Regions from separate parts of the Rothia sp. HMSC036D11 genome, predicted to be linked through region 1. Evidence: riboswitches for the same ligand, from Rfam matches in the RefSeq annotation. Region 1 holds a riboswitch; each other region holds the start of a gene.
What was found. Region 1 has a riboswitch for S-adenosylmethionine ahead of HMPREF2958_RS01980 (methylenetetrahydrofolate reductase). Riboswitches for the same ligand answer to the same signal wherever they lie in the genome.
Positions count from the first base shown of each region.

Region 1 (6,025 bases):
ATCCAGAGCATAAGGAAACTCTATGCCTTATTTCTTGAACGGGTAGGCTGCGCCCGAGATAACGCCCGCCTCCACGTCCTCCAGGGTTTTGCCGCGGGTCTCGGGCAGGTTACGCCACATGAGCACGGCAATCAGCACGTTCACCACCATGAACCCGAAGAAGGATCCGGTCAGTCCCAGCGCCCCCAAAATAACCGGGAATACGAGGGAAAGCAGACCGTTCATCATCCACCCGCAGAATGCGGAAAGGCCCATGCCGACCGCCCGCACCCGAAGCGGGAACAGCTCGCTCATCAGCACCCATGTCGAAACGTTCAGGCAGGTCTGCATCGACCCCACGAACCCGACCACAAGCGCCAGGATAATATAGGGACGCGCGGGGCTGCCTTCCGGCAGGAGCATAGACGCTACCCCGATCAGCAGGTGGAAAAACGCGGTCAGCGAATACCCAGCGATCACCATCGTGCGGCGGTTCACACGTTCCATCATGCGCAGCGAAAAGATTGAGCCGACCACGGCGATAGCGCCCGGCGCGATATTCGCGATGAGAGCCGAACCTTCGTCAAACCCGGCCTCTTTAAGCACCTTAATGCCGTAGTACATGATCGAGTTAATACCAGTGAGCTGCTGCCCGGCACCTACCAAAATACCGACCAGCAGAATCCGCACAAACCATTTTTCACGCAGGATTTTACCCGTGCTGCCCCTAGTCTCCGCGCCGATTTGGGTGCGCGTTTCCTCAAGCGAACGCGCGATGTCCGCGATTTCGGCATCAGCACGTTCGGCGGGGCGGATGCGCCGCATAATGGCGCGCGCATCCTCAGTGCGATCCTGCGCGATAAGCCAGCGTGGGGATTCGGGCATGCGCAGCATACCGATGAAAAGCGCGAGCGCAGGCAAGGCGCAGACGGCGAACATCCACCGCCATACACTGTCGTGTTCACCCCAGAGGTTGCCGATGATGGCGTTCACGATGAACGCTGCGAACTGCCCACCGACGACCATGAGTTCGTTACGCCCGGAGAGTGAGCCGCGAATTTCGTAGGGTGCAAGTTCGGCGAGGAATACAGGCACGACTGCGGATGCGCCTCCCACAGCGAGCCCGAGCATCGTGCGGCCCATCAACAGTACAGCAATGCTGGGGGTGAAGACGCATGCGAGCGCGCCCGCGATGAAGAGGATTGAGAGTCCGATGATGGTTCTGCGCCGTCCGATGACATCTGAGATACGCCCGGTGATCATGGCTCCGAGGGCGGCAGCGAAGGCGAGGGAGCCTGTGACCCAGCCTTGAATGGTGTTGTCCATGCCGAGTTCGCGGCTCATGGGGTCGAGGGCACCGTTGATAACGCCGGTGTCGTACCCGAAGAGGAGCCCGCCGAAGGTTGCCACCAGCGCGATAACGCCTAGGCGGCGGGTGTGCGCGCCCTGCCCGAGCGGGGGTAGTGCACTGGCGCGGTTCGGCGGCTCGGTGGTGATGCTCATGCGGGTATTTTTGTCTTTCATGAGGGGTCTTGTACGGCACAGGTTGAGAGACCGCACAGTCTTTAAACGCTTGCTGGCTTGGGTATATTCCCGATTAGTTATATTTCCAGCTGGCTATATTTGCAGTGGCGAAGGAGATTGTTAGAAAAGCGCGATGCTTTCGGGCGCTGGAAAAATCTCGTTGAGCCGCACCAGTTCGTCATCGTTGAAACGCACGCTTGCGGCCTGCGCGTTTGCGTGTACTTGTTCGGGGGTGGTTGCCCCGGCAATCACGCTAGCGACGGGGTTCTGCTGTTTGAGCCAAGAGATGGAGGCTTGAACCTCAGAGATTCCCAGATCGGCACAAAATTCGCGGTAGGCATCGAGTTGTTCCCAGTCGGCTTGCGCAAGTACCTGCGCTTTGGAATGCGACAGACGTGACCCTGCAGGGATACTGTCGCGGCGGTATTTTCCGGTCAAAAGCCCATTGGCAAGCGGGAAATACGGGAGAACCCCGAGCCCGAAGTGGCGGGCGGCGGGAAGAATTTCGAGTTCGGCACGGCGGTCAAGCAGGTTGTAGTGGTTTTCGGCGGCGATAAACCGCTCAGTGCCGAGTTCGCGGGCGAGATGCTCGGCGTGGGCAAGCTGCCACCCCGCAAAGTTGGAGTGCCCCAGGTAACGAACCTTTCCGCTGGTCACGAGCGTATCTAGAGCAGATAGGGTTTCTTCCAGCGGGGTGTTCGGGTCGGGGCTGTGGTAGAAATACAGGTCAATGTACTCGGTTCCCAGGCGGCGCAGTGAACCTTCGACGGCACGCATGATGTATCGGCGTGAGCCGCGCGCATCCCAGTCGTTGCCGTTGAGGGTACCGGTGGGAAGCCCGAATTTGGTGACGATGATCAGGTCATCACGGTTGAGGTTGAGTTCGCGCATCGCGGTACCGAACATGGTTTCTGACAGCCCGGGTTCGGCGCCGTACAGGTCGGCAATATCGAAGAAGCCGATGCCAGCGGCGACTGCGGCGGCGATAACAGCGTTGGTGCCTTCCTGGGTTTGAGTGGGGGTGCCGGGGCGTCCCAGGTTGTTGCAGCCGATTCCGACGGAGGGCACGACCAGCCCGGAGTTCCCCAGGCGTGCATATGCGGGAGATTCGATGCGTTCCATACATTTACTCTACCGTGTTTGACAGTGTATGGTCGCAACATGACGTTCGCGGCGCTCTGCAATTCCCTCGCGAGCAGATAGTATTTCGATGAGCAGATAACATTCCGCTATCTGCTCGTCGAAATATTATCTGCTCGCGGCTAAACTTGCGGCCAAATCAGGTGGAGGTTTCAACGCGCTGACCCGCATCGCCGCGAACCCGTATGACGTAATGTTTCGCCGCATCCCACAATATTAAGCGGTTATGACCGCTCGACGACATGTGCCGACATATTCTTGCTGGCACCGCGCATCCTGCCTAGAATAGGAACGTTATCTATCCAGAGCGACCGAGAGATCTGGCTCTTAGACGTCGCAGCAACCTCGCCAGCCTCCACCCATGGGGTGGACGGACAAGGTGCTCCCGCCAGAACCGATAGAAGTGAATTCCCTTCGCGTCTTGCTAAGATTCGGCGTACCTTCGGGCACGCTTCTATCGGGTGAACACGGAGGAATGAAAATGACGACAGTTCACCCGGCTCTTTCTTACGAGCTGTATCCGCCACGGTCGCACGCAAGCTGCGATTCCCTGCTCAAAACCATCACCGAGCTTGAGCAAACCAACCCGGATTACGTTTCCGTCACCTATTCGGGCGATGCGCAGCGCCGCCAAAAGACGCTGGCTCTGCTCGATCATTTGGTACATGAAACCTCGCTGAACCCACTGGCGCATCTAATCTGCGTGGGGCATTCCGTGGCTGATTTGGAACGCTCGGTTCGTCTGATTCTGGGGCTTGGAGTACGCGGGTTTTTAGCGCTGCGCGGCGATATTCCGCCCGAAAACGCGCGCCCGCTTGAGCTACCTTTTGCCCGCTACCTGGTGGAACTGATTCGCAGGGTGGAACGTGAGGATTTCGCGCATCTTGCTGCGGGGAAGGTGTCGATTGGGGTTGCGGCGTACCCGCATAAGCACCCCGAGTCTTCCTCGCTTCTTCAAGACATTGAGATTCTGCTTTCAAAGCAGCGTGCCGGGGCGGATTTCGCCATCACCCAGGTTTTCTTTGAGACCGAGCGCTATTCGGGGCTGGTAGATGCTGCGCGCCTTGCCGGGGTGGAAATGCCCATTATTCCCGGTATTATGCCCGTTACTTCGCTGACTCGGCTGACGAAGCTGTGCGAGCTTGCCGGGCTCGAAGTGCCGCGCGAGCTGGCGCATCGCCTGGAAACCGCGAGCGATCCGCGCGAGCTGCACCGCATCGGCGTGGAACATGCGCTCGACCAATGTCGCAAGGTGCTTGATGCTGGCGCCCCCGGCCTGCATTTCTTCACATTTAACGAGCATGAGGCTGTGCTGGACGTCCTCGAAGAACTCGACGTTCCGCGCTACTCGAACCGTTTCAAACTCCCCCTAAGCGATCTTCAATACCTCTAAACTCCCCTTTTATTTGACACCCTCCCACAGTAAGGAACTAGGATGACCCGCACCCCATTCCCCGCAGCAACCATCGTCGGTTACCCCCGCGTGGGCCGTTTCCGCGAGCTGAAGAAGGCACAGGAAGCGTTCTGGAAAGGCAAAATCACGCAGGATGAGCTGCGCCAGGCGGCCGCAGATGTGCAGCGCACCTACTATGACCGTGTGATCGAACGCGGTCTTAGCGCCACCGATTCGTCTATCCCGGCGACTTTCTCGTACTACGATCAGGTGCTCGACGCCGTGCGCCTTTTCACCCTCGTGCCCAAGCGTCTTGCCGACGCCAAGGATGCGCGCGGCCTGCTCGATCTACCCGGGTACTTTGCTCTAGCGCGCGGCACAGAGACGCTGCCTCCGCTGGAGATGACGAAATGGTTCGATACGAACTACCACTACCTGGTGCCCGAGATCGGTCCGGATACCGAGATCACGCTGAATCTTGAGGCTATCGACGAGCAGCTTGAAGTCGCCAAGGAGCACGGGGTGACGGTGCGCCCGCAGCTGGTCGGCCCGCTCACTCTGCTTCTCGGGGCGAAAGCCGAGCAGGGTTCGCCCGAAGGATTCACACCGCTGGATCGCCTAGACGATTTCGTGAAAGCCTACCGGCAGGTACTCGCCGAGCTGGCGGAGCGCGGCGTGCAGTGGGTGCAGCTCGACGAACCCGGCCTGACCGTGGACCGCGACATTCCCAACGCCAAAATCGCCGAATTGGTGCGTAAAACTTACACCGCGTTGGCAGCCGAAACGAACCGTCCCGCAATCCTGGTGACAAGCCCCTACGGCAATCTGCGCGAGAACCTGCCCGCGCTGTTAGACACCGGTATTGAGGCTCTGCATCTCGACCTGGTTTCCACGCTCTACGATGCCGAGGCACTGACTGCCTTCAAAGACTCCGGCGTAACCCTGGTGGCGGGTGCCATTAACGGACGCAATATATGGCGTGCCGATCTGCGAGCGCTTCTGCACGCACTCCAGAACATTAATGGCGGCGAGGTGGCGGTCGCGTCCTCAACCTCGCTGCAGCATGTGCCGCACGATCTCGACCTTGAAGACCCCGCCGATGTGCCCGTAGACGGTCTGGCTTTTGCCGACCAGAAAGTCGCCGAGATCGTGACTCTTGCCCGCGGTCTTGCCGACGGTGAGTCTGCGGTTGAGGCAGAGTTGAAGACCGCCGACGAAGCGCTAGCACGTTTCACAGCGGATCCGCGTAAGCATAATGCGGCAATCCGTGAGCGTGCCGCATCCGTGAAACCGCAGGATTTTGAGCGCCCCGAACTGAAGACCCGCCGGGATGCCCAAGCCGATCTGAATCTGCCGAAACTGCCGACCACAACCATTGGTTCGTTCCCGCAGACCGGCGATATTCGCCGCCACCGTGCAGAGGCGCGTGCCGGTAAAATCACGCAGCAGCAGCTTGACGAGTTCCTGCGTGAAGAGATCGCCTCCGTTATTAAACTCCAGGAAGATTTGGGCCTGGATGTGCTCGTGCACGGTGAGGCCGAACGTAACGACATGGTGCAGTACTTCGCCGAGAATTTCGATGGTTTCGCCACGACGAAGCACGGCTGGGTGCAGTCCTATGGTTCACGCTGCACCCGCCCATCGGTGCTGTTCGGCGATGTGAAACGCTCAGGTGAAGGGCTGCGCGGCGAGGCCGTGACCGTGCCCTGGATTTCCTACGCCCAGTCGCTCACCGATCGTCCCGTTAAGGGCATGCTGACCGGCCCGGTGACTATTCTGGCTTGGTCGTTCGTGCGTGATGACCAGCCGCGCGAGGAAACCGCGAATCAGGTGGCATTGGCGCTCGCCGACGAAATCGCCGATTTGGAAGAGGCGGGCATCCGCATCATTCAGGTGGATGAACCGGCACTGCGTGAGCTTCTGCCACTGCGCCGTGATGAGCAGCCCGCGTACCTGGCGTGGTCGGTGAATGCGTTCCGCCTGGCGACG
Region 1 covers NZ_KV815277.1:244,229-250,253, forward strand. The annotation lists gene HMPREF2958_RS01970 (sugar porter family MFS transporter) at 28-1,503, opposite strand; gene HMPREF2958_RS01975 (aldo/keto reductase) at 1,624-2,625, opposite strand; SAM riboswitch class I at 2,939-3,047, shown strand; gene HMPREF2958_RS01980 (methylenetetrahydrofolate reductase) at 3,125-4,036, shown strand; gene metE (5-methyltetrahydropteroyltriglutamate--homocysteine S-methyltransferase) at 4,079-6,025, shown strand, end outside.

Region 2 (8,739 bases), 120 kb from region 1:
CCACAGCACAACCAACACCACGAGCGCCAATGCCGGAATTGAGGTCACAAACATAACCGGCTGCTCATCCGCCGCCCGCAGAAGCAGGGTATGCGCATCCACCCCCGGATACCTGCCGGTAAACGGGTAAAAATCGACACGCCGCCAGAAGCGCACCACGAGCTTTCCCCAGTCTAGAAGCGTATTAATCAGCATGAGGGAACTCAGCGCATAGCAGGTATAACACAGGATGTGCCCCGCACGAGAACGCCACCGTGCCGCCAGCGGCAAGAAATCGACCGCCGCGCACACCATAAAAATCGGTAGAATCACGGCATGATGGAACCAGCTGATCGGCGAGATAAACACCGGCACAAGAACCGCCAACGAGATCTGCGATAGATAGAGGTTGTGCTGCTCCATCTTCCGCAGGGCGTACCCCACCACCGCAATGAGCGCGATTGCCGCGATCCCGTACAGAGCCTTCAGCACGGTACCATCCTGAAAGGTCATGCGCCCTAAAATACCCTGAATCGCCACGCTATTGCTCGATATTGGGTTGCCCACGCGTGACGGATCCCAGATGACGCTGCCCCAATAGGTGAGAGACTGCTGCGGAAGCACAGCAAATCCCGCTGCAATGGTTCCCGCAAACGAAACTCCCAGTGCAATAATGGATTTCCACTCTTTACGCACTAGAAAAAGAATTCCTATGGCGAGCGGAGTAAGTTTAATGCCCGCAGCAATACCAATAAAAACGCCGCGCGGAATCCTGGTACCCGGCCGCAAAAGATCGTACAAAATAAGCGCCAGCAGATACGGATTTATTTGACCGTACAAGAAATTATTGCGCCACGGAGCCGAAAGCAAGATAAGCGCGGCACACAAAACAATAAAGGAAAAAGGCGAAAGATATTTCTCAAAAAGCAGCCGAGAATTGCGCTTTACCAGATAATCACGCAGAACCTTGGCGCAATAGAAGGCAATGGGCACGAAAAATGCCAGATGAAGACCGATTGCTACCCGCAGGGGCAAAAACGATGCGGGAATAAAGAGGAGCGATGCAAACGGCGGGTACGTAAACGCAAGCCACAGGCCGCTGTCACCGAAAATATATCTAAAGTTTTCTGCCCGCACAGTTTCACGAAGAATATCGAGATCATAGAGGCTGCTGGGGTAATCAAGAAACCAGTTAACGCTTTTACCCCCGGCATAATAGACCAGATAATCATATGCCAAAAATTCGCGCAGGTTATAAACAATAACTCCAGCTAAGAAAAGAATGCAGGCACCGGTTATGCCCCAGCGATAGCGTGTCATCAAAGACCTTCATGAAATACGTGAATGATATGAGTGCGTAAACTATTATTCCACGTTACCGGGTATTTGGGGCATACTGCGGGGTGCATCGGGAGCATAAAAAGACTCTTTATGTGAATAAAGCGTCCAAAACGCCTCTTTATTCACATAAAGAGCCTTTTTAGCAGGGTGGCAGGGGAGTGCGCTACCGGGTACCGAATCCCTTGAACGTGCCTTGCGGTTCGGTGAAAGACGCATCCACAAAGTCCACATGCCCGGCGGTATCACCCGAATTAAGGGTCTCCAGCAGGCGCTCGCAGGATGCGCGGCTTCCCTGCGCGATCACCTTCACCCGACCGTCATCCAGGTTTTCGGCGTATCCGCTCAATCCCAGCGGTTTGGCGGCCCCGGCGCACCACCATCGGAACCCCACACCCTGAACCCTGCCTTGAACGTAGGCGGTGAGCTGCGCCTCGGCGGGCTCTTCCGGGGTTTTGTCGGCGAAGAGATCGAAGAATCCCACGGGAACCTCCTGCAGTTGCTCTAAAAATACCTGGTACTTTAGGATACCGAGCGATGCGGCACCAACGGAATAGCCGCCCCGGAACTCGTCGCGAGATAATACCCGCACACTGCGAGGGCAAATCTGACATGACAAGAGCGCGACCGCGCGCAGGAACGGGGATAAGTACCAAACATCCCGCACCCCGGCGCGCGAACCAACCTTGCGCGAGAGAAAAACACGCCCCGAACCCGTGAAGAGGCTCGGGGCGCATCCGCACTTAGCCGGGACAGGCGCATCCGGCAAACCCTAGCGCAGCTGTGAGCTTGACGGTGCCTGAGCGAGAGCCTGCCGAATCTCGGTATCGCCGCCGGTGAAAGGGATGCCCTTGCCGATCGTGCTGGAATCATCGACTACCTCAGTGAGCACCCGCGCCACGGTGGCACGCGGGGTATGAGAGCTCAAATCGGAGTGGTACACCGGATCGACCCCCACGCTAATACCGCCTTCATCCTCGGTCGTGAGCATGCCGGGGCCTAGAATCGTGTACTCCAATCGGGTGCCGCGAAGATGCTGATCGGCCTCAGCCTTAGCCTCCGCATACGCGAAGAACGGGTTATCTGCGGGCACCCCGTGCTCGGTTCCGGCCCCCAAATACGAGACCATAATGTACCGTCGAATGCCCGCCTGCTGTGCCGCCTCCATAGAGCGAATCGCGGCGTCACGGTCAATCGCATAGGTGCGTTCGGGACCACCTACACCGCCCGCACCTGCGGACCACACCAGCACTTCTGTATGTAAATCCTTGAAGAGCTTCGCCATCTCCTCGGTGCTCAGGGTGGTAATATCGGCAACCACCGGGTTAGCGCCGGTCGCCATAATATCTGCCGACTGATCTTCACTACGAATAATAGCGTTCACCGTATGTCCGCGTTCACGAAGCATCGGTTCTGCCAGAAGAGCAACTTTGCCGTGCCCGCCAATGATCGTAACGTTAGCCATCGTATCCTCCCTGTGTGTTGAAAAATACTTGTATATCCAGGCTAGGCTTGCTGCGCCGCAATGTCTATGGTTTTTCTGTGCTTCCTGAGAACATCAGGAACCCGAGTTCCCTGTGCTGATGCGCTCAGACAGCGCCGCATGATGAGAATTCTCGTGCGGGGCTCAAGACGGCGTTATGATGAAGTGCTAGGTTTTTATTGCCCGGCGGTACCGCCGAGAAGACAAGGCAGGGGATTTATGGCAGAGCCAGCCGCATCAAAGACGCACCGCAGCGCACCATCAATGGAGCAAACCGCCGAGAAACCGTGGGTTGCCATGTGGTCACTCGTGATCGGGTTCTTTATGATCCTGCTCGATACCACTATCGTCACCGTGGCGCTGCCCCATATGCAGCATGAGCTCAACGCCTCGCTCTCCGCCGTGATCTGGGTGACCAGCGCCTACCTGCTCGCCTATGCGGTGCCGCTGCTGATTACCGGTCGCCTGGGCGATAGGTTCGGGCAGAAGCAGATGTACCTGCTCGGTATGGTGGTCTTTACCCTCTCTTCGCTGTGGTGCGGGCTCTCGACCAATGTGGAGATGCTGATCGTTGCGCGCGTGGTGCAGGGGATAGGCGCCTCGATTATGACCCCGCAAACCATGTCGATTATTACGCTCATGTTCCCGCCGCATAAACGCGGGGTGGCAATGAGCGTGTGGGGTGCGGCGGCCGGTATCGCATCGCTCGTGGGCCCTATCGCTGGCGGTCTGCTCGTGGATGGTCCCGGCTGGACGTGGATCTTCTTCATCAATATCCCTATCGGCGTGGTCGGCACCTATCTGGCGGTACGGAATATCCCGCATTTCCCCTCCAAACAGCACAACTTCGACTGGCTGGGCGTGGTTCTCTCCGCTATCGGCCTGTTCCTAATGGTCTTCGGCATTCAGGAGGGTTCTACCTACGACTGGGGCACTATCACCGAGTCACTGTGGGGAACCGGAATCCCGGTGAGCGTATGGGGCATGATTATCGCGGGCATCATCGTGTTCACCCTCTTTATCGTGTGGCAGGCCGTTAACCGTAAAGAGCCGTTGGTACCGCTGGGACTGTTTAAAGACCGCAACTTCTCGGTATCGAATATTGCTATCGCGGCAATGGGCGCGCACACCCTGACAATGGCATTCCCAACTACTATTTACTTCCAGCAGGTGCGCGGTATGAGCCCCACCCAGGCAGCACTCATGACCGCCCCGCTCGCCCTGTTCTCGGGTGCGCTCTCTCCGGTCATTGGTAAGCGTTTAGGCACGTCAAACCCCAAATGGTATGCGGTCTCGGGATTTGCTCTATTGGTAGTCGGGTTTGTCGTTCTGCGCGCTCTGATGACGGCGGATCAATCCCTCGCGCTTCTGCTTATACCCTTTGCGATTTTGGGCATCGGCAACTCTATGATTTGGGGTCCGCTGGCGGTGACCGCGACCCGTAACCTGCCGCCTCGTTTAGCCGGTGCCGGGTCGGGCGTGTATAACGAAACTCGTCAGGTTGCCGGTGTGCTCGGTTCGGCGGGTATTGCCACGCTCATGGGCGGTCTGATCGCCGACCAGATTGCGCAGACCATGCAGCGGATGCGCCCCTCAGGTACCGGCGCAGGCGGAAGCGCCATGAACGCCCCCGCCGTCGGCGGTGAAGGGATGTCTGGCGGTCAGGTTCCCGACTTCCTGCGCGAACCTATCGCCACCGCGATGAACGATTCACTGATGCTGGCGCTGGTTCTGGCAGTTGTGGGCATGGTTGCGTGTCTCTTCTTCGCCAAGCCGGTGGATAAGGGCGCATGGACATCCGGGCAGAATACGACTGAGCCGCATGCGGAAGCTGACTCGACACGGGACGATTCACACTCTTCTGATGTCGATCCTGATGCAAAGGTGACCGCCTCCACCAACGCCCACCCCGCAGACGAGACGCAACCGATTTCTTCGGAAAAGGAAGCGAAGAATCCATAATTCCTTTTGAGGAATATAACGTTTGACTAGTGTATATAGCCAGTGCGGCATATAACCAACAGGTTATATGCCGCACTGTAGTTTAAGGATATTGGGGGGGGGGCTATGTCCGTACAACGTTCGCGCTTGCAGAGAACCTTTCTATCAGAGTCGGCGCGATGCTGCTTCCAGGCACAACCCCTATGCCGCCTGATCCTCTGCGAACGCCTCCGGGTCTACTCGCCCGGTTTTTACGAGCACCTGTGCGATAGCGCCGAGCGCCTCCTCATTCTGAAGCGAAGAAATATCGCCCAGCTTATGCCCCTGGTAGAGTTCACCGAGCAGACGGCGGGTAATCTTCCCCGAACGAGTCTTAGGAATATCGGCGACCGCGACCACATCCTTGGGCTTAGCGATAGGACCAATATGCTCGCGCACATGCTGGGTGAGCACAGTCTTCAGCTCGTCTTCGGTGAGTGCCCGGCCTTCGTCGGTGAGCGTCACATAGGCGACTGCCTGGTGACCGGTTAGCTCGTCCTCTACGGGGCACACGCCAGCCTCCACCACGGCCGGGTGCGTCACGAGCGCAGACTCAATTTCGATGGTCGAGAGGCGGTGCCCGGAAATGTTGATCACATCGTCGATGCGCCCCAGGATGTACACATTGCCTTCATCATCGACCTTTGCGCCGTCACCGGCGAGGAACCAGCCGCGCGTACCGTAGTGCTTCCAATAGGAATTCAGGTAGCGTTGCGGGTCGCCCCAGACGGTGCGCGCCATGGAGGGACCGATCTTATCGACCACAATGAAGCCCTGTTTGCCGGGCTCAACGAGGTCACCGTGCTCGTCCACCACGCGCACCGAGACGCCGGGGACTTCGCGGGTGGCGCATCCGGGAAGGGGAGTGCAGTGCGGGGTGCCTTCGGGGAAGGTCCCTTCGGGCGCGAAGGCGGGGTCATGTGGTCGTGGGGAGCAGATGGTCGAGCCGGTCTCGGACTGCCACCATGTATCGATAAACGATGCGGTACCCCCACCCACGTGCTTGCGCAGCCACTTCCACGCCTGAGGGTTAATGGACTCGCCCACAGACCCGAGCAGACGCACAGTTGAGAAGTCGTATTTTCCGGGTTTGGGGCCGTCAGGAAAAGCTCCCATGAGGGAACGAATCAGGGTGGGCGCGGTGTAATAATTGGTGACGCCGTAGCGTTCGATAACCTCGAAATGACGACCGTAATGCGGAGTATTGGGGGTGCCCTCGAAAATTACCTCGGTCACCCCGTTCACAAGCGGACCATAGATTTCATAGGTGTGCGCGGTCACCCACGCGAGATCGGCGGTACACCAGTGCACGGTCGATTCAACCTTCGCCGGGTCGTTCACGGCAGACAGCTCATCGGGACGCAGCACCCCGTCTTCATCCACATAGTCCGGCAGCAGATCGTACAGCAGCGCGTGGGTGTATGCGGTCTGCACCAAATACCCCGCCATCGTGTGCACCAGGCCCTTGGGCTTACCCGTGGTGCCGGAGGTATAGATGATAAACAGCGGGTCTTCTGCATCATGCAGCTCGTACTCATGGGTATCGGGCTGATCGTCCACCAGGTCGTGGTACCAAATATCGCGCCCGGTCGTCCAGGGAACCTGCGCGTGTGCTACGGGGTCTGCGGCGCTTGTACGATCCACCACGATCACATGCTCGATATTGTTCTCACCCGAGCATGCTTCATCGGCGTTCACCTTCACGGGCACGACCTTGCCGCGGCGGTTCTGCCCGTCGGTGGTGATCAGAACCTTCGCGCCGGTGTCTTCCACACGGAATTTCAGCGCTTCCGCCGAGAAGCCACCGAACACAAGCGAATGAATTGCGCCGATGCGCGCGCACGCAAGCGTGAAAATAATGGTTTCGGGAATAACCGGCAGGTAGATTACCACACGGTCGCCTTTACGCACGCCGAGTTTGAGCAGGCCGTTAGCGGCGCGGGCGATGCGTCGCTGCAGTTCGGCGTAGGTGATAGCTTCACGGTCGCCGGGTTCGCCCTCGAAATAGAGGGCTACTTTGTCGCCGCGGCCAGCCTCCACGTGGCGGTCCACGCAGTTGTAGGCGACGTTGAGTTTGCCGCCCTCGAACCACTTAATCTCGGGTACGGAGTATTCTTCGATGCCCTCAGCGTCGGTTCCGATAACCTGCGGTTTGTGGAAGGTATGTGCGTTGTCCCAGGTCTTGCCCCAGCTTAAGCGCTCGGCTTGTTTCTCCCAGAACGCTACCCGCGCCTCGTCAGATTCGTGCGCGGGGTTGGGGGTGGGTGCTAGAGGATTCGTGAATGAAAAGGGGGAGGGAAGTCCCACAGTATCTCCCATCGGTTGCTGGCGTTAGCACCTTCGGCGTTATGAAGGCGCATGATGCGCCACCGCAGGCGAGGTTGCTGCGACGTCGTCGAGCCAGGTCTCTCGGTCGCTCTAGATGGATTACCAATCTAGTAAACCCTGTAGCTGGCGCAGGTGCAAAGACACCCCGTCATATTGCGCGTGTATGTGCCACGTTCGTAACATTCCGCAACATTGCACCCACGCCCACGCATCCACACCACACCCCATACCCGCGAGCAGGTAGGATTTTCCTACCTGCTCGGGTCAAAAACCACCTGCTCGCGAACAGTACAAGAAAAACACTCCCACCGGGATGCGCCTCGTTAAGAGGATTTACCCGGTGGGAGTGCCGTTTACTCACCCAAAATTACCGATTAGTTCTGTTTTTGTGCGTTAGTTGAGCCTTTCGAGGCCCCGTTAGGGTTTTTCTGCCCGGATAACCAGTCGTTAGGATCGATCTGAATATCGTTACGGACGATGAAGTCGCTCTCTTGATCCTTGTTTTTCTGGTCGCCCGTTGATCCCGTCGAGTTGGACTTTGACTTGTCGCTGGGGGTGCTGGGAGTGCTCGGATCTGGATTCTCAGGTTCGCCAACATGATCGATGGAGGCCACAGCCTGCTGACCGGTCAGGTCAATATCACTCTTGGGGGCACCGTTCTCGGGCTCATAGCGCAGAGTGCCGCTGAGGATCGTCAAGGTGGTGGTCACACCGTAGCGTTCGAGATAGAAATCTTCAAAATGTGTACCGAACTGGCTGGCCAAGATCTGGTTGTAGACCTGAGTCCCGCCGCCGTTATGACTGGAAGCTACAACATCATGGTCAAGCGTAATATCGACGTAGCCTATCAGCTCATTGCCGTTGGCGGTCATCTCGCTGAAGTAACCGTGCATAGCACCACCGTTGAAGGCGACGAGCTGGGGATTATCGCCGTTTTCTGGTGTGGGATTGACGACGAGGGAAACCGCAAAATCGTCAGTATTTTTATTCCAGCCCGGGGGTTCTGCCCCGTCGATCTCGGCCCAGTCGGGGAAAACGAAACGGTGCTCCAAGCGCAGGCGCGCACCGGCGAGTAGGGTAGTGGTACCCGAGTAGTATGTCTGCTTACCGTCTTTAGTGGTTGCCTTGGGCGCTGAGAACCAGAAACCTGCACCGCCCCACTTTGCCTTGCCGATGCTGCCGCCGGGGGTAAACTTACCGCCGCCAGCCGAGTAGAGGCCACTGGAACCTGCCGGAACGCTGGCGTGCTCGTTCTCAACCGGGCCGCTAAATGAATCTAGCCCCAGGAAACTGTTAGTGTCTAGTTCCTGGTGGGTGACGAACGCCTGGGTAAAAATACCGTAGTCAGGGCGCGTGTCATCATACGAAGCCGCATAAGCCGGAACTACAGCGGAAGAAACAATAATTGGGGTTGTCCATGCGGCGCCTGCCAGAACACGACGGCGCGTCAGACCTCCCCGCGTAGATGCGTGGGTCACAATGACTCCTATGAGTGGTTGGGTGAATAAGTGGCGCTCGGATTACACGCCAGTAATAATTTTACGGGATATACCCCAAAAATCCTAAACAATGTAAGATACACATGAAATCTTTACGATAAAACGCTTACTCGCCCCGATCTGAGCATCCTC
Region 2 covers NZ_KV815277.1:126,126-134,864, reverse strand. The annotation lists gene HMPREF2958_RS01560 (glycosyltransferase 87 family protein) at 1-1,299, opposite strand, end outside; gene HMPREF2958_RS01555 (acylphosphatase) at 1,484-1,801, opposite strand; gene HMPREF2958_RS01550 (SDR family oxidoreductase) at 2,090-2,782, opposite strand; gene HMPREF2958_RS01545 (MFS transporter) at 3,020-4,762, shown strand; gene HMPREF2958_RS01540 (AMP-binding protein) at 4,943-7,087, opposite strand; SAM riboswitch class I at 7,093-7,209, opposite strand; gene HMPREF2958_RS01535 (hypothetical protein) at 7,483-8,586, opposite strand.
Region 2: it holds a riboswitch for S-adenosylmethionine, as region 1 does, so the genes downstream of both, HMPREF2958_RS01540 (AMP-binding protein) here and HMPREF2958_RS01980 (methylenetetrahydrofolate reductase) in region 1, are expected to answer to the same signal.

Region 3 (8,739 bases), on a different contig from region 1:
TGCCGCACATGGCACCCTCCCGCCGATACACTGGTGACATGGAGAAAATCTATATTCGTGACGAAATGATTCGTCTGGGGCAGTTTTTGAAGCTGGCCAATCTGGTCGAAGACGGTGCGCAGGCACGCGAAGTAATCCAGCATGGGCTGGTAAAGGTCAATGGGCAGATTGAGAAGGCGCGGGGCAAGCAGCTGCATCCGGGCGATACGGTGAGCTTCAACGGGGTGAGCGTGCAGATCGCTCGGGACTAGGGCCCCGCCCTCTCTTCTCTTAAAGCATCTTGGGTTGTATAACGCACCGCCAGATGGTGCGTTATACAACCCAAGATGCGTTATTCAGGTCCTTTTAGTCAGCTGACCCTTGCTCTGATGCCCCAGCGTTACCCGCAGCATCTGCAACTTTTTCGGCACGGATTCGGGGCGCGTGTCCCAGCACCTTCACGTCGATGAACTCGCCTACGTGCCGTATTTCCAGGGCACTTACCCCGTGCCCGGCGCCCGCATACAGAACTTTGATGCCGTCGGTGTAAGCGCGAATCCACTCGTAGGTGTAATCCACGAAGGGCTGCGGAATAATAGGGTCTTCCTGGTCCCTGCCGTAGAAAACGGGTAGCTCGGTGGCTTTGAGCTCGTCATCCTTGAAATAAGGAGAGTCCGATTCGACCGCGTATCCGGAGAGCCCCACCAGTGCAGCAAATTTTCCTGGGCGATGCCGCACCATAGAAGTTGCCACCGCCATGCCTTGCGAGAACCCCACCAGCGCGACCGAAGCGTAGTGTGATTCTTGCTGCTCGACCCACTCCAGCACGTAGTCGCTGGCCTGTTCTATGGTCCGCACATCCGCGTTGAGCTGCTGATCCAGCGGGTACCACTGGTAACCTATGGCCTCGGCGGGAATGTGGGCCCCAGTTGCGTCCGCCGAAAACTGGGTGCCTACCGGCTGCGGGGCGCGCATTCCCGCATAGGTGATACCCTCCTGCGGCAGATGTTCAGCCAGCGACAGCAGGTCTTTCTCGTGCGAACCGTACCCATGCAGCAGAAGCACCAGGTGGGTTCCGGCGCGTTCATCCTCGGGTCGGGAATATTCGACAATGTACGTATTTTCACTCATATCTTCATCTTACCGAGGAGCCTGCCATAAACAACCGAAATAGATTTCCGCTCAAGGCTTGACCCTCACCCAACGTCAGGATCTACAGTAAAAACATGGACGCGAACACTACACCAGATGGCGGGCAGCACGAGTACACCGTAGGGGAGGCTGCATCCCTGCACGGGCTAACCGTGCGCACGCTTCACCACTGGGAACAGCGGGGTCTGATCAGCCCCGCGCACGATGAGCTCAACGGATACCGCTACTACAGTGATGCCGATCTTGAGCGCATCACCGTCATTATGGGGTATCGCGCCATTGGCATGAGCCTTGAAGCCATTCGCAGCGTACTGCAGGACGAAGCAAACAGCACCGAGCATCTACTCGCCCAGCGAGATATGCTCCAGCGCAAAATGGCCGCCTATGAGCGCATGCTAACAACACTAGATCAACTTTTGGAGGATGCAATGGCACCTAAGAACGAACAGCTCACCGCTGCAGAAAAAGCAGAAATTATGGGCGACGGGTTCAACCCCGCACATGAGCAAGAAGCGCAGGAGCGTTACGGGCACACCGACGATTGGGCTGAATACCAACGCCGTACTGCGGCCATGAGCCGCACCGACTGGGTGAAGGGTAAGCAGGAGCTTGACACGGTTGAGCAAGCCCTCGTCGAGGCTTTCACTCGTGGCGTGCAGCCGGGCAGTGAGGAAGCGAATGCGCTTGCCGAGCGGCACCGCACCTCACTTTTCTTCTTCGAAGTAACCCCCGCCAAGCACGTAATTCTGGCACGCGGTTATGTTGAGGATGCCCGCTTTAACGAGCACTACGAGAAGCTCGCTGCGGGACTGGCTGTCTGGCTACGGGACATCATCTACGAGAATGCCCGCGCTCACGGCCTTGACCCCGAGAATGTGACCTGGTGCTAACCTCGTCCATTCACAATTATCGGTACCGTACACAAAGCCTTGTGGGGACTTATTTCACGCCGAAATATAGTCTTCACAAGGCTTTTATGTGCGGTTTCTGTGTTCAGATGTATCAAAAACGAAAGCTAGTTCTGTTTTTGTGTTTCAAGAGGCGAACCGAAAAGAGCGGATATATCATGAAGAGATTTTTCTTCATCGACAGCGCGCTCTCGCTCGGGAACCGGGACTCCGAGAGCCTTAGCGAGAATCGCCTCCAATTGGCGGGATTCGACTAAGAAACCGTCATGTCCGTGGTCGGATTCGATAATATCGACCTTTACGGGAACCGGCAGCGCCTCCGCCAGACGATACGATTCGTGCGGAAAAAACAGGCGATCGGTGCTTACGGCGGCGATAGTCCACTTACAATCGCTGAGCGCAAGCGCATGCGAGAGGCTGCCGCGCCCGCGTGCAACATCGTGTGAAATCAGGGCCTCGTTCACGGCAAGGTAACTATTGGCATCGAAACGCTCAACGAGCTTATCGCCATGGTGGTCCAGGTAGCTTTCGACCGCATATCGTCCGCGGTTCTCACCGATGGACCCGCCGTCGGTGGATTCGCCGCGGTTTGCCTGCCGCCCAAAGCGATGCTCCAGCTCGGCTGGGCTGCGGTAGGTGGTGTGGGCTATGCGCCGCGCCAACGCGAGCCCGGCCGTGGGTGCCGCTCCCCCATAATAATCGCCGGAAGCAAAATTGGCATCAGCACGGATGGCGAGGTTCTGGGTGTGTGCCCAGGAAATCTGTTCGGCAGTGGCGGCGGGACCGGCGGCGATGACTGCGCATCCGCGTACCAGCTCGGGGAAGGTTGCCGCCCATTCGATAGCGCGTGCTCCGCCGAGCGATCCGCCGATGACATGGTGAAAACTCTTAATCCCCAACCGGGCGATAAGTTCGGCTTCGGCTCGTACCGAGTCGCGAATAGTGACGTAAGGGAAGCGTGATCCCCAGGGTTTTCCGGCGCCCGGGTACCCCTCGGGTACGATGCTTGCCGGGCCGGTTGAGCCGTAGCATCCACCCAAGATATTGGGGGCGATCACAAAATATTTGGTGGTATCGACCACCGCGCCCGGCCCCACGATGCCTTCCCACCAACCATCACTTTCGACCGCACGGATACTGGGTGCAGGCATATCCGATGTGGGAATCCCGCGCGAGACATGGGTGTCACCGGTGAGGGCGTGCAGAATAAGAATCGCGTTGTCCCCAGCTTCATTAAGAGTTCCCCACGTCTCGTAGCTAATGTTCACCTGTGGAAGCACGGTACCGTTTTCGAGGGTGAAATCACCGATCGCCATCTGCCGCAGGTACCCCTGAGCGCTGGGATACTGCAGCTGCGACAGATAGGTGGCGTGTACGGTATTTTCCGTCATGTTTTCTCCTCGGTAACCAGTAGTTGGTAATGGCAGGCGAGAAACCGATACCGCGACCGGGCACTTACTGTGCAGCCCGGTCGCGGCGGTGCAGGTTAGGCGTTCAGAGTTGCAAAACCCAATTCTAGGTCTGCGATAATATCGTCAATATTCTCGACCCCTACGGCGAGGCGCACAAAGTTTTTGCTCACCCCAATTGCCTCTAGCTCTTCCTCGGAAAGCTGCGAGTGAGTGGTGGATGCGGGATGAATCACGAGCGAGCGTACATCGCCGATATTCGCAACATTGGAGTGCAGCTGCAGAGCATCCACAAAGGTGCGAGTCTGTTCCAGGTCTGCGTCTTTGAGAGTGAATCCCACAACGGCGCCCGGCCCTTTCGGCAGGTACTTCTGGGCTCGCTCATACCAGGGCGATGAAGGCAGACCGGCCCAGATCACCTGATCGACCAGCGGATGCTCCTCCAACCAGTTTGCGACCTTGGTCGCGTTCTCGATATGGCGTTCGATGCGCAGGGAGAGGGTCTCCAGACCGATACCAATGTTGAAGGCGTTGGTTGGAGAGATCGCCGCCCCGGTGTCGCGCAGAAGCGAAACTCGCGCCTTGAGAATATAGGAAAGGTTCGCACCAAAAGCAGAGTCTTTGCCCAAGTCACGGGCATAAACTAAACCATGATAGCCAGGTGCTGGCTCGTTGAACTTGGGGAATTTTTCGGGATTGGCTCCATAGTCGAAATTCCCGGAGTCCACGATAACGCCGCCGATTGAGGTGCCGTGCCCACCCAGATATTTTGTGGCGGAATGGATTACCACATCCGCACCAAATTCGATGGGGCGCACAAGGTAAGGAGTGGGAACAGTGTTATCGACAATTAGGGGAACGCCATTGTCGTGGGCGATCTGGGCGATAGGCTCGATGTCGAGCACATCGTTCCGGGGGTTAGGTACGGTTTCTCCGTAGAAGAGTTTCGTATTGGGGCGAACCGCATCGCGCCATTGCTGCAGGTCGTCCGGGTTCTCAACAAACGTAGTTTCAACGCCGAGGTCGGCAAGCGTATATTTCAGTAGATTGTAGGTTCCTCCGTAGATCGAGGGGGAAGCCACGATATGGTCGCCCGCGCCCGCAATGTTGAGAATCGCATAGGTAATAGCCGCTTGACCTGAGGCCAGCAAAAGCGCCCCTACTCCACCTTCAAGGGATGCGATGCGGTTTTCGATAACCTCTTGGGTGGGGTTGTTCAGACGGGTATAGATAGGCCCAAGCTCAGCTAGAGCGAAACGGTTAGCGGCCTGTTCTGCGTTCTCGAAAACGAACGAGGTGGTCTGGTAGATAGGTAACGCCCGAGCTCCCGTTGCAGCATCCGGTGCCTGCCCCGCGTGAATTTGGCGGGTTTCAAATTTCCAACCGGCGGGGTTGGCGGGAGTCGGGACTGTAGTGTTGCTCATGCGAAGCTCCTTGTGATAGTTCAGGGGGCCGCATGCCGATTTCGGTACAGAGTTCTTAGGCTTTCTTCTCTGCAAACGAAAAAACGATGTACCAGAATCGGGCACATCGGTCCCGCGCTTGCGTTGTACTTTGTGTTCAACGCCTGGTCCTCACCCAGGGCACCCCACCGCGGAGGAGGGTTGCCGGCCAGCTAGCTGGGGCTTATCACTGGCTCTCATGACCTGCATCTAGAGTTTCATAGGAAGCGCACACGGTCAAGCGGGATGCGTGTTTTCGGCGCATTGTTGCAAAGATGACGTTTTATGAATTGCCTTTGCTCTGACCTTATTTTAGGGGTTTGTGTACTCTAAGCCCGATTAGCCGAGTCAGGCACTTGTAGTATCCGCAGCAGATTCATCCCATTGACCTTGGCCCGGTGGTAGTCCAACAGAGTCTAAAAGACCGGGGAAAAGATTCTCAATCACGCTGTCTCGGCGCGTAATTTTACGGTGCGTTCCCAGCACTTCGGTGTGCATGAGCCCTGATTCTCGGAGCACTTTGAAATGATAAGACATCGTAGATTTGGCGATTCCATAGTCAAAATCACCGCAGAACTGTGGCCCGTGGTCTGCAATGCGTGCGAGAACATCTCGTCGAATGGGGTCTGACAATGCACCAAGGACACGATCCAACGTCACGTCATCAGAGGTGGGGTGATGCAGCCGTTCCTTACCCATAACCACGCCTTTCCGGGTTTTTCGCATAACGTATTGAGCCTGCAGGACTCTGTGACAGAATATTACCTCTTGGGCTTGCCCTTTAGCATAATATAGATTTATTTTAATTTCGACGAACATAGAAATAATATCAAAGGTACACCATGAATTCTCACAATACATCTCATCAGCTACCTCAAAATTCTGAGGCAACCATGCGGCTTGTCTCATTCAGCACTCTCTTTGTCATCGGCACAGACACTCTGCTCACCGCCCCTCTGCTGCCACTGCTCAGCAAGGAGTTCAATACCAGCACAGAACAATCGGGGTGGTTCGTCTCTGCATACGCTTTAGGGTATGCCGTTTTCGCACTCATTGCAGGCCCATTATCAGACCGCATTGATCGCAGGCGCATTATTCTTACCGGTTCCATCGGCTTTACGGTTTTTACAGGCTTATGCGGTTTAGCATGGGGGTTTTGGTCTCTTTTTACCGCCCGGTTTCTTGCGGGAGTGTTCGCTTCTCTGATCTCACCGCAGATTTGGGCATCTATCCCCATGACAGTGCCGAAACAAGCCATTATTAAAACTATGGGGTACGCAACTGCTGGGCTTGCCATAGCCCAAATCGCCGGTATTCCTGTGGGTTCCTTCCTCTCTACTTATGGTTGGCAGATACCATTTTTTGCAATCGCCGCAGCGTCTCTTCTTCTCTTGGGTATACTCTATTCACGTTTTCCCAGCATTCCCCCTGTGGCTGCGGCGCAAGATGGAAATTTTCTGACTCCCTACCTGCACGTTTTAAAAGCCCCTTCACTTTTGCTATCCCTCCTGGCGTACCTGATTTTCCAGACAGGAGTATTCGCATCTCTATCTTTCATAGGTTCATGGTTTGCGCGAGACTTTGGGGCATCGCAGACAACCATCGGTTTCGCCATGCTTGTAATCGGATGTGGCAACGCTCTAGGCTCCCTCACAGGGTCACGATTCGTCGCGCACATAGGTATGCAAAAGACTATGCTCGTGGGGCTTATTGCACTCAGTATTGTGTATCTCTCAGTGTCATTGACAGCTAATTTCTGGACTGCTTTAGGTATTTTTACGCTTGCACTTTTTCTCGGAGGAGTTATGCTCCCCATCCTCATGGGAGAGCTGCAAAGCCATACCGCTATAGCTCGCGGTACTGTATCATCCCTCTCAAACACGGCAATGTACGCTGGAACAACTATCAGCGGTGCCGTCGGCGGTACATTACTTACACAGTTTCCGGGGTATAGCGGTATAGCCGTCATGAGTGCATGTGCAATCGCAATTTCTCTTGGTGTCTATGCACTTGGCGGAGCGTTCCGGCCGAAAAACGGGGAATCGTTTTAACTTCTTCGAATAAAATCAAAAAAATTTAATCACAGCATTCCGTGAGCCATGCTACACTGATGGAAACCTTGAATCTAGGAGTGATGAGGTATGACCTCCCGCTAAAGTCGCACCGGCTCGCGGAATGCCCGCCCAGATGGTGGGCTCTAAAAATTTCAGAAATAACCCTGCTTTGGTTCGATACATTCCAGGAGCGCATAGTGAGCACCTTGAACACCAAAGTTCTGAGGGTTTCATTGTTATACCTTCCGCACCTGCAGTCGGTGACTTGGGATTATTCAGGCACTACGAAGTGCCTCTCTCACGACTATTCATCTCACCCGTCCCACGTATTGCAGGCGTACAAACACCATGTTCAAGCGGCTTCGGGTGATTAAGCACCACAAGGTTTTATCACAATGTCTACAATTCTTGACGCGGCACAGCTATGCCGCACCTTTGGCAAGGGTGAACACGCTTTCACCGCTGTCGATAATGTTTCACTCAGCATAATTTCCGGCGAAATTCATGCTCTGCTCGGTCCCAATGGAGCGGGGAAAACAACGGTTGTGCAGATGTGCGCAACACTGCTGACTCCCACGAGCGGAACTGTGCGCATCGACGGGGTGGATGCGCTTGCGCACCCCCAGCGTGCGCGCGCGTCCCTAGGGCTTGCGCTCGGCGGGGATACCGGGTTCTATCCGCGAGCATCCGCCCGCGATAATCTTCTCTTCTTTGCCGACCTTGCCGGGGTTAGCGCGCGCAAACGCCGTACCCAGGTGGCGAGCGCTTTGGAACGGGTCGATCTTGCAGATGTCGCCGCGAAGAAGGTACAGGAGTTTTCCCGCGGCATGAAACAACGTCTGCACATCGCGCGGGCGCTGCTGGGCGAGCCGAAACTGCTGCTTTTGGATGAGCCGACGAATGGGCTTGACCCAGATATTTCACTGACGATACGCCAGTTGATTCGTTCCCTCGCTGATGATGGCACCGCTATTTTACTCACGAGCCATCTGCTGGGCGAGATTGAGGAGTTAGCGCATCGAGTGACAGTCATCGGGGCCGGTCGTGTGGCGGTTTCGGGCACAGTGGCGGATATTACTGCGCATGCCGGGATTTCCGCTACCACCGTGGGGCGTGTGGGTGCGAATGCTGGAGCGGTGCTTCAAGAACTTGCTCGGTCTTTGGGCGATGCGGGAACAATGTTACTGACCCCGCGCGGCAGCGAGTGGGAGATCACCGTGTACTGGAATGAACGTTCTGTTTCGGAAGGGTCGCACCCCTTCAGTACCGGACACGCAGAGTCTCTACTGACCCATATTCTCGCTGAACGTGAGGTTCAGATGCTCACGCCACTGTATACTCGCTCAGCCACTCTCGAAGAGGCATATCTGGCTATGGCGGAAGGACTGAAACGATGAACCGGCAACTTCGCTTGATGTCCTTTTCCCTGCGCCAATTCCTCACAGTACCCTACTTCCTGCAGCTGCTACTGCTGAGTACCTTTGGGGCGACGGCCCTGCAAGCGCTCGCCGCCGGTGCCTGGCCAGTAGATGCGACCCTCGCCTGGACTCGCGCAGGCATTATCGGCACCTGGAACATGTGCATTGTTGCCGCCGGGATCCTCAACTTTGAGCGCTACCGGGGAACGTTCGTGTATCTGCTCAATGGTGCCGTGAACCCGCTGCGGGCGCTCGCAGCGGTGGTCTCAACTGCCTCCATTTTTGGGCTTGCCGCCCTGCCATTGGCCTGGGCTATCTGGGCGCTGTGCACCTTTTCGGTAGGTTTTACGGACTTTACTCAGGTGGGTGCACGCTAT
Region 3 covers NZ_KV815302.1:107,204-115,942, forward strand. The annotation lists gene HMPREF2958_RS06920 (RNA-binding S4 domain-containing protein) at 39-251, shown strand; gene HMPREF2958_RS06925 (alpha/beta hydrolase) at 346-1,110, opposite strand; gene HMPREF2958_RS06930 (MerR family transcriptional regulator) at 1,206-2,021, shown strand; gene HMPREF2958_RS06935 (homoserine O-acetyltransferase MetX) at 2,147-3,430, opposite strand; gene HMPREF2958_RS06940 (bifunctional o-acetylhomoserine/o-acetylserine sulfhydrylase) at 3,526-4,872, opposite strand; SAM riboswitch class IV at 4,982-5,095, opposite strand; gene HMPREF2958_RS06945 (ArsR/SmtB family transcription factor) at 5,239-5,589, opposite strand; gene HMPREF2958_RS06950 (MFS transporter) at 5,733-6,941, shown strand; gene HMPREF2958_RS06955 (ABC transporter ATP-binding protein) at 7,340-8,341, shown strand; gene HMPREF2958_RS06960 (hypothetical protein) at 8,338-8,739, shown strand, end outside.
Region 3: it holds a riboswitch for S-adenosylmethionine, as region 1 does, so the genes downstream of both, HMPREF2958_RS06940 (bifunctional o-acetylhomoserine/o-acetylserine sulfhydrylase) here and HMPREF2958_RS01980 (methylenetetrahydrofolate reductase) in region 1, are expected to answer to the same signal.